3 linked regions of the Cupriavidus necator N-1 genome follow. The main gene of each other region encodes a partner of the protein of the gene in region 2 in a complex. Links are inferred from orthologs where the notes say so. Each region holds a gene or a part of one and is shown on either strand. Other genes may lie near its edges.

Evidence for each region.
Region 1: the proteins of CNE_RS04685 (region 2) and CNE_RS07425 are in contact, whole or in part, in a cryo-EM structure (PDB 9GE8), measured with the Escherichia coli proteins. The link is inferred for Cupriavidus necator N-1 from one-to-one orthologs.
Region 3: the proteins of CNE_RS04685 (region 2) and CNE_RS07430 are in contact, whole or in part, in a cryo-EM structure (PDB 9GE8), measured with the Escherichia coli proteins. The link is inferred for Cupriavidus necator N-1 from one-to-one orthologs.

The regions. Positions count from the first base shown.
Region 1 is NC_015726.1:1,545,441-1,550,760, reverse strand. What follows is about bases 1-2,999. They hold CNE_RS07425 (arylesterase), read left to right. Parts: upstream 1-1,171; coding sequence 1,172-1,828; downstream 1,829-2,999. Other genes in these bases: CNE_RS07420 (SurA N-terminal domain-containing protein), read right to left, coding at 1,904-2,999; CNE_RS07430 (ABC transporter ATP-binding protein), read right to left, coding at 475-1,173; pgi (glucose-6-phosphate isomerase), read left to right, coding at 1-478. Outside these bases: more of CNE_RS07420, read right to left, coding at 3,000-3,838; lon (endopeptidase La), read right to left, coding at 4,370-5,320. UniProt on the Escherichia coli protein: TesA is a multifunctional esterase that can act as a thioesterase, lysophospholipase and protease.
Region 2 is NC_015726.1:988,677-994,113, forward strand. Bases 1,311-4,426 are described here. They hold CNE_RS04685 (ABC transporter permease), read left to right. Parts: upstream 1,311-1,619; coding sequence 1,620-4,226; downstream 4,227-4,426. Other genes in these bases: CNE_RS04680 (DUF4126 domain-containing protein), read left to right, coding at 1,311-1,543; CNE_RS04690 (group II truncated hemoglobin), read left to right, coding at 4,251-4,426. Outside these bases: CNE_RS04675 (substrate-binding domain-containing protein), read left to right, coding at 1-819; more of CNE_RS04680, read left to right, coding at 941-1,310; more of CNE_RS04690, read left to right, coding at 4,427-4,667; CNE_RS04695 (DUF924 family protein), read left to right, coding at 4,711-5,307; CNE_RS04700 (LOG family protein), read right to left, coding at 5,332-5,437.
Region 3 is NC_015726.1:1,548,526-1,553,757, reverse strand. What follows is about bases 2,322-5,232. They hold CNE_RS07430 (ABC transporter ATP-binding protein), read right to left. Parts: upstream 4,171-5,232; coding sequence 3,472-4,170; downstream 2,322-3,471. Other genes in these bases: CNE_RS07420 (SurA N-terminal domain-containing protein), read right to left, coding at 4,901-5,232; CNE_RS07425 (arylesterase), read left to right, coding at 4,169-4,825; pgi (glucose-6-phosphate isomerase), read left to right, coding at 2,322-3,475. In the rest of the region: CNE_RS07445 (bifunctional ADP-dependent NAD(P)H-hydrate dehydratase/NAD(P)H-hydrate epimerase), read left to right, coding at 1-735; CNE_RS07440 (DMT family transporter), read left to right, coding at 732-1,694; more of pgi, read left to right, coding at 1,832-2,321.

The sequences.
Region 1 (5,320 bases), 560 kb from region 2 along the record:
TTTCCAGCAGATCCACCAGGGCTCGCAGGTGGTGCCGGTGGACTTTGTCGCGCCGCTGGTGCCGCCGCGCCGGCTGGCAGGGCATCACGCCAAGCTGCTGGCCAACTGCTTCGCGCAGGCCGAGGCGCTGATGCGCGGGCGTACCGCCGATGAACTCCGTGCCGCCGGCGTGAAGGACGAAGTCCGCATCGCCCATATGGTGTTCGAGGGCAACCGCCCCAGCAACACGCTGCTGATGGAAAACCTGACGCCGCACGTGCTGGGTGCGCTGATTGCGCTGTATGAGCACCGCACCTTCGTGCAGGGCGTGGTCTGGAAGATCAATTCCTTCGACCAGTGGGGCGTTGAGCTGGGCAAGATCCTGGCCCGTCCGATCGAAGCCGAGCTGACCGGGAATACCGTTGGCCAGCACGATGCCTCCACCACGTCGCTGATCGAGCGCGCCCGCGCGGTGCTGAAGGCGGGCGCCGCCAGCTAGACCTCCGCGCCCATCCATTCATCGCTGGCCACGCGGCCGGCGTCGATGGTCAGGATGCGGCCACAGCGCGCCGCCACCGAGCGGTCATGCGTGACCAGCACCAGCGTGGAGCCGGCATCGCGGTTAAGCTCGAACATCAGCCCGATCACGGCTTCGCCTGTGGCGGTATCGAGGCTGCCGGTGGGCTCGTCGGCAAACAGGATGTCCGGGCGCGCCACGAACGCGCGCGCCAGCGCCACGCGTTGCTGCTCGCCGCCCGACAGCGTGCGCGGATAGTGCCCCAGCCGCGCGCCCAGGCCCACACGCTGCAGCATGTCCAGGGCGCGCTCGCGCACCTGCGACGTTTCGCCGCGCAGCTCCAGCGGCAGCATCACGTTCTCCAGCGCAGTCAGGTGGCCGACCAGCTGGAACGACTGGAACACAAAGCCGACATGGCGGCCCCGCACCGCGGCGCGCTGGTCCTCGTCCAGCGCGAACAGGTCCTGGTCGTGCAGCCGTACCGTGCCCGTACTGGGCAGGTCCAGCCCCGCCAGCAGCCCGAGCAGCGTCGACTTGCCCGAGCCGGACGCCCCCACGATGGCGAGCGTTTCGCCCGGCGTGACGGAAAAGGTCACGTCGTGCAAAATCGTCAGCGAACCGGTCGTGTCGGCAACGGTCTTTCCGAGGGACTCGACAGCGAGAATGGAAGAAGACATGGATATTGGGATCCGAGGCAAATGGCGCCGGCTGCTGCTGGCAACCGGCACGGCACTGACGTTATCGGCCGGGGCCTCAGCCCAGGCCGCGGCGCCGGCACTGCTGGTGCTTGGCGACAGCCTCTCCGCCGAGTACGGCATCACGCGCGGCGCGGGCTGGGTCACGCTGCTGCAGGAGCGCCTGCGGCAGGAGCGCTTCGATTATAGCGTTGTCAATGCCAGCATCAGCGGCGAGACCACCATCGGCGGCAAGACGCGGCTGCCGGAGCTGCTGTCGCGGCACCGCCCGGCCATCGTGGTGGTGGAGCTTGGCGCCAACGATGCGCTGCGCGGATTGCCGCTGCAGACCACCGAGGCCAACCTGCGCAACATCGTCACCACGGCACAGACGGCCGGCGCGGGCGTGCTGCTGATCGGCATGCGCATCCCGCCCAACTACGGGCAGGACTACACCGAGAAGTTCGTCTCGCTGTATCCGAAGCTGGCTAGCGAATACAAGGTGCGGCTGGTGCCGTTCTTCCTCGACAAGGTCATCACGCGGCAGGACTGGTTCCAGCCCGACCGCATCCACCCGACCGCCGCGGCACAGCCAGCCCTGCTCGATACGGTGTGGCCGCAACTCAAGCCGATGCTCAGGCGCAGCGGCGCGAAGTAAGAACAAAGAAAAAAAACCCCTGCCGCCTGGCAGGGGTCCTTGCTGGCAGCGAGGCTGCCGGGGCTGATCTGGCGCTTACTCGGCGCCTTGCGCCTGCGTGGCGCCCACCGGCGTCAGCATCTTGACCTTGGAGCGGGCCTTCAGGCTTTCATAGAAGGCCTGCAGGTCGGTCTGGCCGGCCAGTTGCGACAGCTGCTGCGCTTCGGCCTGGCGCTGGGCCGGATTGCCTTGCGCCGGCTGGCTCACCTTGGTGATGCGATAGACCGCATAGCCTTCGGCCCCCAGGTCGACACCAACCACCGCCGGCAGCTTGGCCGCATCGGCACGCATCACCGCTTCCACAGCCTGCGGCGCAATGCCCTCGGCCTTCGCGCGCGACACGGTCCGCACCGCGCCAAAGCCGTCGGCGCTGTCTGCCTTCTTCAGCGCAGCAAGGCGAGCCTCGCCGTCCTTGCGCGCCAGTTCGGCCGCCTGCTGGGCGATATAGCCCTCACGCACCTTGGCTTCGACTTCCTCGAACTTGCGCACGGCCGCCGGGCGATACTCGACGATGCGCGCGGCCACCAGCGTGTTCGGGCCCACCTGGACGGCCTCGGTGTTGCGCTTGTTCTTGATCGCGTCGTCGCTGAACAGCGCCTTGAGCAGCTTGTCGTTGTTGAGCGGGCTCTGCGCGCCCAGCGCCGGGTTCGGCTGGCGCGTGACGTTGTCGGCGGTCTGGATGGTCAGCTTGAACTTGTCGGCGGCAGCCTTGAGGCTGTCTGCCTGCTCATACACGGTATTGCCGAAGGCATCGGCCTGCTCGGCAAACTTCTTGTCGGCGAACTGCTTGCGCAGCTCCGCTTCCAGTTCCGTGCGCACGGCTTCCAGCGGCTTGGTCTCGGCGGGCTTGATGCCGGTCAGCTTGATGATGTGGTAGCCGTAGTCGGTTTCCACCACGTCGCTGACCTGGCCATCCTTGAGCGCGTACATGGCGTCCTCGAACGGCTTGACCAGCGCGCCGCGGCCCATGAAGCCCAGGTCGCCGCCCTTGCCGGCCGAGCCCGGGTCCTGCGAGTTCTTGCGCGCCACGTCGGCGAAGGTGTCAGGGTGCTTGCGCAGGTCCTCCAGCAGCTTGGTGGCCTTGTCCTTCGCGGCCTGGCGCTGGGCGGCCGGCGCCTCCTTCGGCGCGCTGATCAGTATATGGCTGGCGCGGCGCTGCTCGTCGATGCGGAAGCGCGCGATATTGCTGTCGTAGTAGGACTTCAGCTCTTCGGGCGTGACCGCCTGCGTCGCGGCCAGGGCCTCGCCCGACAGCAACAGGTACTCGACCTTGGCTTGTTCCGGCACCGAGAAGGCCTGCTGGTGGCTGTCGTAGTAGGCCTTCAGCGCGGCCGCATCGGGCTGCACCTTGGCGGTGTAGGCGGCCGGCTTGAAGAGCAGCGCCTGCACGTCGCGCTGCTGGTCGCGCACGGCGATCAGGCGATCGAGCAGCGACTTGGGCACGAAGGCCGTCGCGGCGACCGATGCGCCCAGTTGCTGCGTGGCCAGTTCGAAGCGCATGCGGGCATCGAACTGCTCGGGCGTCATGCCCTGCGACTGCAGCAGCTGCAGGTAGGCCTTGTCGTCGACCTTGCCGTCCTTGGTGCGCGGCAGTTGCGCGATCGCCGGCAGGTTGCTGATTTCCTCGAGCAGCTTGGCGTCGGACACGGTCAGGTGCTCACGCGCCACGGCACTGGCCATCACGCGTTGCAGAATCAGCTGGTCCAGCACGGCCTTGCGTGCGTCCGGGCCTTCGAACTGGCGCGGGTCATAGCTGGCGCCAAGGATCTGGCGCGCGCGTTCGCTCTGGTCGCGCACGACGTTGTCGATTTCCTGCACGCTGATGGCGCGGCCATCGACCTTGGCGGCATCGTGCGAGCTGTCCATGAAGCGCGAATAGCTTTCCACGCCGAAGAACACGAACGACGGGAAAACAAGCACCAGCAGCAGCAAGAGCATCAGGCGCCGGTTGTTGCGTACGAAATCAAGCATGCGGATTCGGGTAGTGGATTGGCACGAAAGACAAACTCCACGATTCTAGCAGGAGCCGCTGGGCACGCACCCTTTGTGGAGGGTGGGAAACATGGGGAGCAAATGAAAACGCCCGCAGACGCGGGCGTTTTCAACAAAACTGGCGGAGTGGACGGGACTCGAACCCGCGACCCCCGGCGTGACAGGCCGGTATTCTAACCGACTGAACTACCACTCCTGTGTCGGCGCCTGCTGCCGGCGATGCCCATGTCCTTGCGATGGAGAGTGGTGGGTGCTGAGGGGCTCGAACCCCCGACCTACGCCTTGTAAGGGCGCCGCTCTACCAACTGAGCTAAGCACCCGCTCGACCATCGCAGGCTGGCTGCCTGCAACTTGCTGATCGCTCCGCACCTCGCGGCAGTTGCCGTGGTTTGCGTTGCGAGGGCGCAAGTGTAATACAGGTGATTTCAGTTTGCCAAGACCTGCGCGCGCAAAAAAAACGCCGCCGGGCATCACTGCCCTGCGGCGTTTCTTCATGCGGCCAAAGCTGTGTCAGTGATGCAGACGCTCAACCTTGGCCGTGGCCTTGTCCGCCACTTCGGCGGGCTTGGCGTCTTCTTCCGGCAGCGGCTCGGGCTTGCGCTCGAGCGCCAGTTCCAGCACCTTGTCGATCCAGCGGACCGGCACGATCTCGATGGCGTTCTTCACGTTGTCCGGGATCTCGGCCAGATCCTTGACGTTTTCCTCCGGGATCAGCACCAGCTTGATGCCGCCGCGGTGGGCCGCCAGCAGCTTCTCCTTGAGGCCGCCGATCGGCAGCACCTCGCCGCGCAGCGTGATCTCGCCGGTCATGGCGACATCCGCGCGCACCGGGATGCCGGTCAGCACTGACACCAGCGCCGTGGTCATGGCACCGCCTGCCGACGGACCGTCCTTGGGCGTGGCGCCTTCGGGTACGTGGATGTGGATGTCACGCTTCTCGAACATCTCATCCGTGATACCCAGGCGGCGTGCCCGCGAACGCACCACCGAACGTGCGGCCTCGACCGACTCCTTCATCACATCGCCCAGCGAACCGGTGCGCGTGATGTTGCCCTTGCCCGGCATGATCGCGGCTTCGATGGTCAGCAGGTCGCCGCCCACCTCGGTCCACGCCAGGCCGGTCACCTGGCCCACCTGGTTTTCCTTGCCGGCCAGGCCGAAGTCGTACTTGCGCACGCCGAGGAATTTGTCCAGGTTCTCGGAATCGACCTTGATCGTGCCCGACTCCTTCTTCAGCAGCAGCAGCTTGACCACCTTGCGCGCGATCTTGGAGACCTCGCGTTCCAGCGAACGCACCCCCGCTTCACGCGTGTAGTAGCGGATGATGTCGCGGATCGCGCTTTCGGCAACCTCGATCTCGCCTGCCTTCAGACCGTTGTTCTTGATCTGCTTGGGCAGCAGGTAGCGCTGCGCGATATTGACCTTCTCGTCCTCGGTGTAACCCGACAGGCGGATCACTTC
Region 2 (5,437 bases):
ATCGAGCCGGTGGTGCAGAAGGCCATGGCGGATTTCATTGCCGAGCTGGACGATGCCCAGCAGCCGCAGTCGCAGGTGCATTTCACCGGCAGCCATGACCCCGCGGTGGAGGTGCTGGCCGCCGCGTTGGGCGTGGCAAGAACCCCGCTGCAGCTCGATACGGTGTTCTGCGGCAGCGTGGAGGGGCTGATCTGCCTGCAGGAGCGGCAGTCGGAATTGGCCGGCTTCTATGTCTCGCCGGTGCAGACCGCGGGCTCGGTCGCGCATGTGACGCTGCGCAAGTGGCTGCGGCCGGCCGCGGTTCGGCTGCTGCGGCTGGCCTGGCGCGAGCAGGGCCTGATCCTGGCGCCGGAGGTGGCGCGCGAGGTGCATGACCTGCGCGACCTGGCGCGCACCCAGGCGCGCTTCGTCAACCGGCAGCGCAGTTCGGGCACGCGCATGCTGTTCGACCAGCTGCTGGCCGCGCAGGGCCTGTACCCGGACCAGATCGCCGGCTACGACGAGACCGAGTTCAGCAACGAGAAGGTGGCCGAGGCCGTGCACGGCGGCCGCGCGCAGGTGGGCTTCGGGCTGCGCATGAATGCCGAAGCCCACGGGCTGGCCTTCGTGCCGCTGACGCGCGAGGCCTACTACCTGGCGCTGCGCAAGAACGACCAGACCGCCGGCTGGATGGCAGCACTGCTGGCGCTGCTGGCCGACCCGGCCTTTGCCCGGCGCATCGAGGCGCTGCCCGGCTACACCATGGCCGAGCCGGCCGGCATCCTGATGCCGCAGGAGGCGTTGCCGTGGTTCGGGCCGGACGGCAAGGAAGACAACTGAGGGCGAGCCAGGCGGCATGACGCCGACGGGCGCGCGGCTGCGCGGCCCGGTCCGTATTACACTCCCTGCCAGGCGCGCCGTGGTTTGCATCGGCTTGCGCCAGACTCTTGCAAGGAGCGCCATGCTGGAAACCGCCGCGCTGGCCGCGGGCATGTCCTGGGCCAGCGGCTTTCGCCTCTACCTTGCGGTGCTGGCCGCCGGCGTGCTGGCGCGCCTGGGCTGGCTGGACCTGCCGCCCGGGCTGCAGCCGCTGGAATCCTGGTGGGTCATCGGCGTGGCCGCCGTGCTGGCCGTGGCCGAATTCGTCGCCGACAAGGTGCCCGCATTCGATACCGTCTGGGACGGCATCCATACCTTCATCCGCATTCCCGCGGGCGCGATCCTGGCCGCCGCCGCCTTCGGCCAGCTGGATCCGCAGTGGATGGTGGCGGCAGGGCTGATCGGCGGCACGCTGGCCGGCACCGCGCATGCGGTCAAGGCCGGCACGCGCGCGCTGATCAATGTCTCGCCGGAACCGTTCTCCAATTGGACGGCCTCATTCACGGAAGACGTGACCGCGACCGGCAGCCTGCTGCTGGCGTTTTTCCTGCCGGTGGTGTTCCTGGTGCTGCTGGTGGTCTTCCTGCTGGTGTCGGTGTGGCTGCTGCCGAAATTGTGGCGCGGCGTGCGCCGGCTGCATGCGAGCCTGCGCGGCAGGACTGAGCGGCCTGGCACACCCCGCTAGCTTCCCGGCAATTCCTGCTTTGCTTTCGACTGACCCGAGGCGCGCCGCCGCCAGAAACCAGGAACCAAACCAACCGATGCCTCCCGAGTCCGCCATCGAAGCCCCGGCCACGGCCGCCAACCCCGCGGGCACGCGCCCCGCGCACGGCGGCCGCTTCTCCGCCTGGCGCCAGGCGCTGCGCATGGCGCGGCGCGACTGGATTGCCGGCGAGCTCTACTTGCTGCTTTTTGCGCTGGTGCTGGCCGTGGCCGCGCTGACCAGCGTGGGCTTCATGGCCGACCGCATGCGGCTGGGCCTGGAGCGCGACGCGCGCCAGATGATCGCGTCCGACGTGCTGCTGGTGGCTGACCAGCCCTTCGATGCCGCCTTTGCGCAGCGTGCGCAAGCGGCCGGGCTGGCCGTGGCGCAGACCGTCACCTTCCCGAGCATGGCTACCGCCAATGGCAAGGCGCCGTCCGGCGGTGACGCCCCCAGCCAGCTGGCCGCGCTCAAGGCGGTGACCGACGGCTACCCGCTGCGGGGCAAGCTCAAGGTGGCCAGTGCGGCGGGGGTACCGGATGCGCCCGCCGAAGGCATTCCCGCGCCGGGCACCGTTTGGGTCGACGAGGCGCTGCTGGGCGCACTGGGGGTTGCCGTGGGCGACACCCTGCAACTGGGCAGCCGCAGCTTCCGCATCGACCGCATCATCACGCAGGAGCTTGATCGCGGCACCGGTTTTATGAACTTCGCGCCGCGCGTGCTGATGCCGCTGTCAGACCTGGACAGCACCGGGCTGATCGGCTGGGGCAGCCGCGTGACCTACCGGCTGCTGGTGGCCGGCCCCGACGCCGCCGGCGCTGCCTTCCAGAAATGGGCGCAGGACGAGATCGGTCGCCGCAAGCTGCGCAATACCCGGGTCGAGTCGCTGGAATCGGGCCAGCCGCAGATGCGCGCCACGCTGGACCGCGCCGAGCGCTTCCTGTCGCTGGTGGCGGTGCTGTCGTCGATGATCGCGGCGGTGGCCATTGCCATGTCGGCGCGCCGCTATATGCAGCGCCACACCGATGCCTGCGCGGTCTACAAGTGCCTGGGGCTGTCGCGCGGGCAGATCCTGCGCACCTTCGGCCTGGAGTTCCTGGTGGTGGGGGCGGCGGGCGCGCTCGTCGGGGTGCTGCTCGGGTACCTGGCGCACTATGGCCTGCTGCTGTCGCTGGGCGGGCTGCTGCGGGTGTCGCTGCCGCAGCCGTCGTTGCTGCCGGCACTGGTGGGCGTGCTGGCCGGGCTGGTGCTGCTGGCCGGGTTTGCGCTGCCGCCGCTGCTGGCGCTGACACGGGTGGCGCCGCTGCGGGTGCTGCGCCGCGATATCGGGCTGCCGCCGGTGTCGGCCTGGGTGGCCTATGCGCTGGGCCTGGGCGCCTTTGTCGCGCTGCTGCTGGTGGCGGCGCGCGACCTGCGGCTGGGGCTGACCACGGCGGGCGGCTTTGTCGCCGCGGGCGTGGTCTTCGCGGTGCTGGCGCTGGGGCTGCTGACGCTGCTGTCGCGCCTGCTGCGGGGGCGCCTGCGCGGGCGCGCGGCGATGGGCTGGCGCTTTGCGCTGGCGGTGCTGGAACGTCGCCGGGCGGTCACGGTGCTGCAGACCGTGGCGCTGGCGGTGGGGCTGATGGCGCTGCTGCTGCTCGGCATGACCCGCAACGACCTGGTCGATTCCTGGCGCAAAGCCACGCCGGCTGATGCGCCCAACCGCTTCATCATCAATATCCAGCCGGACCAGCGCGAGCCGCTGCGCCAGATGCTGGCCGGCGCCGGCATCAACGACCTGCTCTACCCGATGGTGCGCGGGCGCCTGACCCATATCGGCGAGCGCGCCATCCGCGGCGACAGCTTCGAGGACGGGCGCGCGCGCAACCTGGTCGAGCGCGAATTCAACCTGTCCTATACCGATGCGCTGCCCGAGGGCAACCGCGTGATTGCCGGGCGCTGGTCCAACGGCCCGGACGCCGGCGCTTCGGTGGAAGAGGGCATCGCCAAGACGCTAGGCATCCGGCTTGGCGACACGCTGCGCTTTGACGTGGCCGGCCAGGCGGTGCAGGCCCGCGTGACCTCGCTGCGCAAGCTGGACTGGGGCTCGATGCGCGTCAATTTCTTCGTGATCCTGCCGCCGCAGGCGATGCAGGGGCTGCCGGAGACCTACATCACGTCGTTCCACCTGCCGCCCGCCAGCGCGGCGCTGGGCAACCGGCTGATCGCGGCCTTCCCCAACATCACCGTGGTCAATACCGACCTGATCCTGCGCCAGATCCAGGACATCCTGGACCAGGTGATCGCGGCGGTGGAGTTCCTCTTTGTGTTCACGCTGGCCGCCGGCGTGACCGTGCTGTACGCGGCGCTGTCCGGCGCGCGTGACGAGCGCATGCGCGACGCGGGCCTGCTCAAGGCGCTGGGCGCCTCGGCCGCGCTGGTGCGCGAGACCCAGTACGCCGAGTTCCTGGTGGTGGGCGGCCTGGCCGGATTCCTGGCCAGCCTGGGCGCGATCGCGGTGGGCTGGGGCCTGTCGCAGTTCGTCTTCGATTTCCCGTACCGCTTCAATGCCTGGATCGTGCCGGTGGGCGTGGTTTCTGGCATGCTGTGCGCTTTTGCCGGCGGCTGGCTGGGCCTGCGCGAAGTGCTGCGCCAGCCCGCGCTGGCGACTTTGCGTGATGCCTGAGTGGCTACGCTGTTTGAGTGTGTGATGAGTACTGAATCCAACGACAAGCCCGGCACGGCCGAGGTGACTGCATTTGAACTGGTGGGCGGCGAAGCGCGCGTGCGCGAGCTGGTCGACCGCTTCTACGACCTGATGGACCTGGAGACCCAGTTCGCCGGGCTGCGCGCGCTGCACCCGCCCTCGCTGGAGGGCTCGCGCGACAAGCTGTTCTGGTTCCTGTGCGGCTGGCTGGGCGGCCCCAACCACTTTATCGAGCGCTTCGGCCATCCGCGCCTGCGCGCGCGCCATATGCCGTTCGAGATCGGCGTGAGCGAGCGCGACCAGTGGATGCGCTGCATGGCGCTGGCGATGCAGGATATCGGCCTGTCTGAAGACCTGCAGCTGCGCCTGATGCAGGCCTTCTTCCAGACCGCCGACTGGATGCGCAACGTGGCGCGCTGAGGCGCCGCTGCTCCTTTCCTTCCACCGAAAGGTTTTCCAGCCCATGACAGACCAACTGCCTGAAGACGCCCTGCGCTTGCTCGATTTCTGGTTCGGACAGCCCGGTTCCGCCGCCTGGAATACCGAGCGCCCGCAATGGTTCACCAAGTCGGACACCTTCGATGCGCAGATCCGCACGAACTTCCTGTCCGACTGGCAGGTCGCCTGCGACGGGGCCCCGGACGACTGGTCGGTCACGCCCGAAGGCGCCTGCGCGCGCGTGGTGCTGCTGGACCAGTTCCCGCGCAACATGTTCCGCAACGATCCGTGCAGCTTTGGCAGCGATGCGCTGGCGCTGGCACTGGCCAGGCGCATCGTCGCCACCGGCATGGACCGCAAGCTGCCGACGGACTACCACCGCATGTTCTGCTACATGCCGTTCGAGCATTCCGAGGCGCTGGAGGACCAGGATGAGGCGGTGCGCCTGATGACGCAGCTGCGCGAGGCCAGCGGCGGGGTGGTGGATGTGGTGGAGTGGGCCGGGAAGCACCGCGCGATCATCGCGCGCTTTGGCCGCTTCCCGCACCGCAATGCGGTGCTGGGCAGGCAGAGCACTGAGCAGGAACTGGCGTTCCTGCGGCAGCCGGGCTCGTCGTTCTGAACCAGGCCGGCAGCAGGGGCGCGCTCAGGTCTTGTCGCGCGCCTCTTGCCACTTGTCGACGCGCACGCGCGGCGCGGCCGCCAACTGGCCGAGCAGGCCGGCGGGCGTGTCTGCCACATGCAGCAGGTCG
Region 3 (5,232 bases), 560 kb from region 2 along the record:
CCGCTGCTGGGCGCCAGGGCCGCGCAGTTCCTCGGCGCGGGCAAGGTGCATATCGGCTTCCTGGCGCAGCCCGCACCGCTGTTCGATCCGCTGCATCCCGAGCTGATGCTGCATGCCGTGGACGCACTGGCCCTCGCTGCGATGTCGGCGCTGGTGATCGGTCCGGGCATGGGCACGGATGCCAACGCACACAAGCAGTTTGCGCGGCTGCTGCAAGCCGCGCCCGTGCCGCTTGTGCTGGATGCCGATGCCTTGAACCTGCTGGCCGCCGATCCGGCGCTGGCCGGGGCACTGGCCGCCAGCGGCGCGGCTTGCGTGATGACACCGCACCCGCTCGAAGCCGCCCGGCTGATGGGCGTGCCCGTCGCCGACGTGCAGCGCGACCGGCCCGCTGCCGCCGCGGCACTGGCTGCGCAATGGCTGGCCGTAGTGGTGCTGAAGGGATCGGGCACCGTGATCGCGGCACCTGGCGGCAGCCCATGCACGCTCAACCCGACCGGCAATGCGGCGCTTGCCAGTGCCGGCACCGGGGACGTGCTGGCTGGCATGCTGGGCGCCCTGCTGGCACAGGGCATGGCGCCTCTGGCCGCAGCCCAGGCGGCGGTGTGGATCCACGGCCGTGCAGCCGATGCCCTCGTCGCCCAGGGCACCGGGCTGGCCGGCGTCACCGCAAGCGAACTGTACGCGCCGGCGCGCACCGTCTTCAACCAGTTGCTGGCCGGGACCCGCGCATGACGCGCGGCGCGCTGCTGCGCGATCCCGCCGACCGCCGCCACCTGCTTACCGGCATCGCGCTGCTGGTCATCGGGCAATGGATCCTCAGCCTGCTCGATGCCACCAGCAAGACCCTGACGCAGCAAGGACTGCCGCTGGTGGCCGTGGCATGGGTGCGCTATGTCGGCCATGTGGTCGCGATCTTCCTGCTGCTCGGTCCCGCCGGCTGGCGGTGCCAGTGGCGGCCGGCAAAGCTTGGGCTGCAGTGGCTGCGGGGCGGGCTAATGCTGGTCTCGACGCTGGTGTTCTTCAGCGTGCTGATGCTGATGCCGCTGGCGCAGGCCACGGCACTGAATTTCTGCGCGCCCCTGTTCGTGGTGGCGCTGTCGCCGTGGCTGCTGGGCGAGCGCCCCGGGCGCCATGCCCGCTGGATGCGCTGGACCGGTGTGGTGGTCGGCTTTGCCGGCATGCTGGTGGTGGTGCGCCCGGGTGGCCAGCTCAGTCCGCTCGGCGTCGGCCTGGGCCTGGTGTCGGCACTGGTGTTCGCGCTGATGCAGATGCTGACGCGCCGCATTGCCGCGCATGACGCGCCCATGACCACACTGATCCAGAGCGGTGTCACCGGCGCCTGCCTGACCACGCTGATCGTGCCCTTCTTCTGGTTCAGCGCGTGGCCCACGCCGATGCAATGTGCGCTGTTGCTCTCTGCAGGGATCACCGGGTCCCTGGGCCACTATTTCGTCATCCGGGCCTTCCAGTACGCGGATGCCTCGTTCCTGAGCCCCTTCCTGTACCTGCAGATCTTGTCCGCCACCGTGATCGGCTACCTGGCCTTCGACCAACTGCCCGACTGGACCACCGCAGCTGGCATCGGCATTATCTGCCTGGGTGGCTTGTGCGTGGCGGGCGGCGAACCGGTGCTGCGCGCTGTCGCGGGCCGGCTCGCTGGCCGGCGACGTCAGACAATGTCTGATACTTAGCGCGCACACATGCTGCTATGTTGCAAGTGTTAACAGTTGCTTACGCTGAGGGGTAAAAGTGCCGCGGCGCAGGCGATATACTTTGCGAGTCTGCGCCGCCGCGCGCACTCGCGCCCCTGCAAACTTCCTAGTCCCGCATGCCCACCGACCTTCACGCCTGGAACGCCCTGCTGCGGCACCATGAAACCCTTCGCGACGCTCAGATGCGCGAGTGGTTCGACGGCGAAGGCGCGCAACGCGTCGCGCAATTCTCGCTGGAAGCCGCCGGGCTTTATCTCGACTACTCGAAGAACCGGATCACGCCCGAAACCATGCGCCTGCTGGTGCAGCTGGCAGCCGAGGCCGGCGTGACCAGACGCCGCGACGCGATGTTTGCGGGCGAGCATATCAATACGACGGAAGACCGCGCGGCCCTGCACGTAGCGCTACGCGCGACCGCCGGCGCCGGCTACAAGGTCGACGGCGAGCAGGTCATGCCGGCGATCCAGCGGGTGCTGGTACGCATGCGCGATTTCTCGGAGCGTGTGCGCAGCGGCGCCTGGAAGGGTGCCACCGGCGAGCGCATCACCGATGTCATCAATATCGGCATCGGCGGCTCCGACCTGGGGCCGCGCATGGTATGCCGCGCGCTGTCGCACTTGGCCGATGCCGATGGCAATGCCGCGCCGCGCATGCACTTCGTCTCCAATGTCGACGGCACCGACCTGGCCGAGACGCTGGTGCGGCTCGACCCGCAACGCACGCTGGTGATCGTCTGCTCCAAGACCTTCACCACGCTGGAAACCATGGCCAACGCGCGCAGCGCGCGCGCCTGGTTTGTCGCCAACGGCGTGGCCGAGCATGACCTTGCCAAGCATTTCGTCGCAGTCTCGACCAATACCGAAGCGGTGCGCGAGTTCGGCATCGACCCGGCCAATATGTTCGAGTTCTGGGACTGGATCGGCGGACGCTTCTCGCTGTGGTCGTCGGTCGGCCTGTCAATCACGCTGGCGGTAGGCTTCAATGCCTTCGCCGACCTGCTGGCCGGCGCGCGCGCCATGGACGAGCACTTCCGCACCGCGCCGCTGGAGCGCAACATGCCGGTGATCCTGGGCATGCTGGGCATCTGGTACCGCAATTTCTGGCATTTGCCGACCAGCTGCATGGCACCCTACTCCACCTCGCTGGAGCTGTTTCCCGCCTTCCTGCAGCAACTGGAGATGGAGAGCAACGGCAAGTCAGTGCAGCTCGACGGGCAGCGCGTGCGCACGCATACCTCGCCGGTGGTGTGGGGCACGGCCGGCACCAACGGGCAACATGCCTATTTCCAGCAGATCCACCAGGGCTCGCAGGTGGTGCCGGTGGACTTTGTCGCGCCGCTGGTGCCGCCGCGCCGGCTGGCAGGGCATCACGCCAAGCTGCTGGCCAACTGCTTCGCGCAGGCCGAGGCGCTGATGCGCGGGCGTACCGCCGATGAACTCCGTGCCGCCGGCGTGAAGGACGAAGTCCGCATCGCCCATATGGTGTTCGAGGGCAACCGCCCCAGCAACACGCTGCTGATGGAAAACCTGACGCCGCACGTGCTGGGTGCGCTGATTGCGCTGTATGAGCACCGCACCTTCGTGCAGGGCGTGGTCTGGAAGATCAATTCCTTCGACCAGTGGGGCGTTGAGCTGGGCAAGATCCTGGCCCGTCCGATCGAAGCCGAGCTGACCGGGAATACCGTTGGCCAGCACGATGCCTCCACCACGTCGCTGATCGAGCGCGCCCGCGCGGTGCTGAAGGCGGGCGCCGCCAGCTAGACCTCCGCGCCCATCCATTCATCGCTGGCCACGCGGCCGGCGTCGATGGTCAGGATGCGGCCACAGCGCGCCGCCACCGAGCGGTCATGCGTGACCAGCACCAGCGTGGAGCCGGCATCGCGGTTAAGCTCGAACATCAGCCCGATCACGGCTTCGCCTGTGGCGGTATCGAGGCTGCCGGTGGGCTCGTCGGCAAACAGGATGTCCGGGCGCGCCACGAACGCGCGCGCCAGCGCCACGCGTTGCTGCTCGCCGCCCGACAGCGTGCGCGGATAGTGCCCCAGCCGCGCGCCCAGGCCCACACGCTGCAGCATGTCCAGGGCGCGCTCGCGCACCTGCGACGTTTCGCCGCGCAGCTCCAGCGGCAGCATCACGTTCTCCAGCGCAGTCAGGTGGCCGACCAGCTGGAACGACTGGAACACAAAGCCGACATGGCGGCCCCGCACCGCGGCGCGCTGGTCCTCGTCCAGCGCGAACAGGTCCTGGTCGTGCAGCCGTACCGTGCCCGTACTGGGCAGGTCCAGCCCCGCCAGCAGCCCGAGCAGCGTCGACTTGCCCGAGCCGGACGCCCCCACGATGGCGAGCGTTTCGCCCGGCGTGACGGAAAAGGTCACGTCGTGCAAAATCGTCAGCGAACCGGTCGTGTCGGCAACGGTCTTTCCGAGGGACTCGACAGCGAGAATGGAAGAAGACATGGATATTGGGATCCGAGGCAAATGGCGCCGGCTGCTGCTGGCAACCGGCACGGCACTGACGTTATCGGCCGGGGCCTCAGCCCAGGCCGCGGCGCCGGCACTGCTGGTGCTTGGCGACAGCCTCTCCGCCGAGTACGGCATCACGCGCGGCGCGGGCTGGGTCACGCTGCTGCAGGAGCGCCTGCGGCAGGAGCGCTTCGATTATAGCGTTGTCAATGCCAGCATCAGCGGCGAGACCACCATCGGCGGCAAGACGCGGCTGCCGGAGCTGCTGTCGCGGCACCGCCCGGCCATCGTGGTGGTGGAGCTTGGCGCCAACGATGCGCTGCGCGGATTGCCGCTGCAGACCACCGAGGCCAACCTGCGCAACATCGTCACCACGGCACAGACGGCCGGCGCGGGCGTGCTGCTGATCGGCATGCGCATCCCGCCCAACTACGGGCAGGACTACACCGAGAAGTTCGTCTCGCTGTATCCGAAGCTGGCTAGCGAATACAAGGTGCGGCTGGTGCCGTTCTTCCTCGACAAGGTCATCACGCGGCAGGACTGGTTCCAGCCCGACCGCATCCACCCGACCGCCGCGGCACAGCCAGCCCTGCTCGATACGGTGTGGCCGCAACTCAAGCCGATGCTCAGGCGCAGCGGCGCGAAGTAAGAACAAAGAAAAAAAACCCCTGCCGCCTGGCAGGGGTCCTTGCTGGCAGCGAGGCTGCCGGGGCTGATCTGGCGCTTACTCGGCGCCTTGCGCCTGCGTGGCGCCCACCGGCGTCAGCATCTTGACCTTGGAGCGGGCCTTCAGGCTTTCATAGAAGGCCTGCAGGTCGGTCTGGCCGGCCAGTTGCGACAGCTGCTGCGCTTCGGCCTGGCGCTGGGCCGGATTGCCTTGCGCCGGCTGGCTCACCTTGGTGATGCGATAGACCGCATAGCCTTCGGCCCCCAGGTCGACACCAACCACCGCCGGCAGCTTGGCCGCATCGGCACGCATCACCGCTTCCACAGCCTGCGGCGCAATGCCCTCGGCCTTCGCGCGCGACACGGTCCGCACCGCGCCAAAGCCGTCGG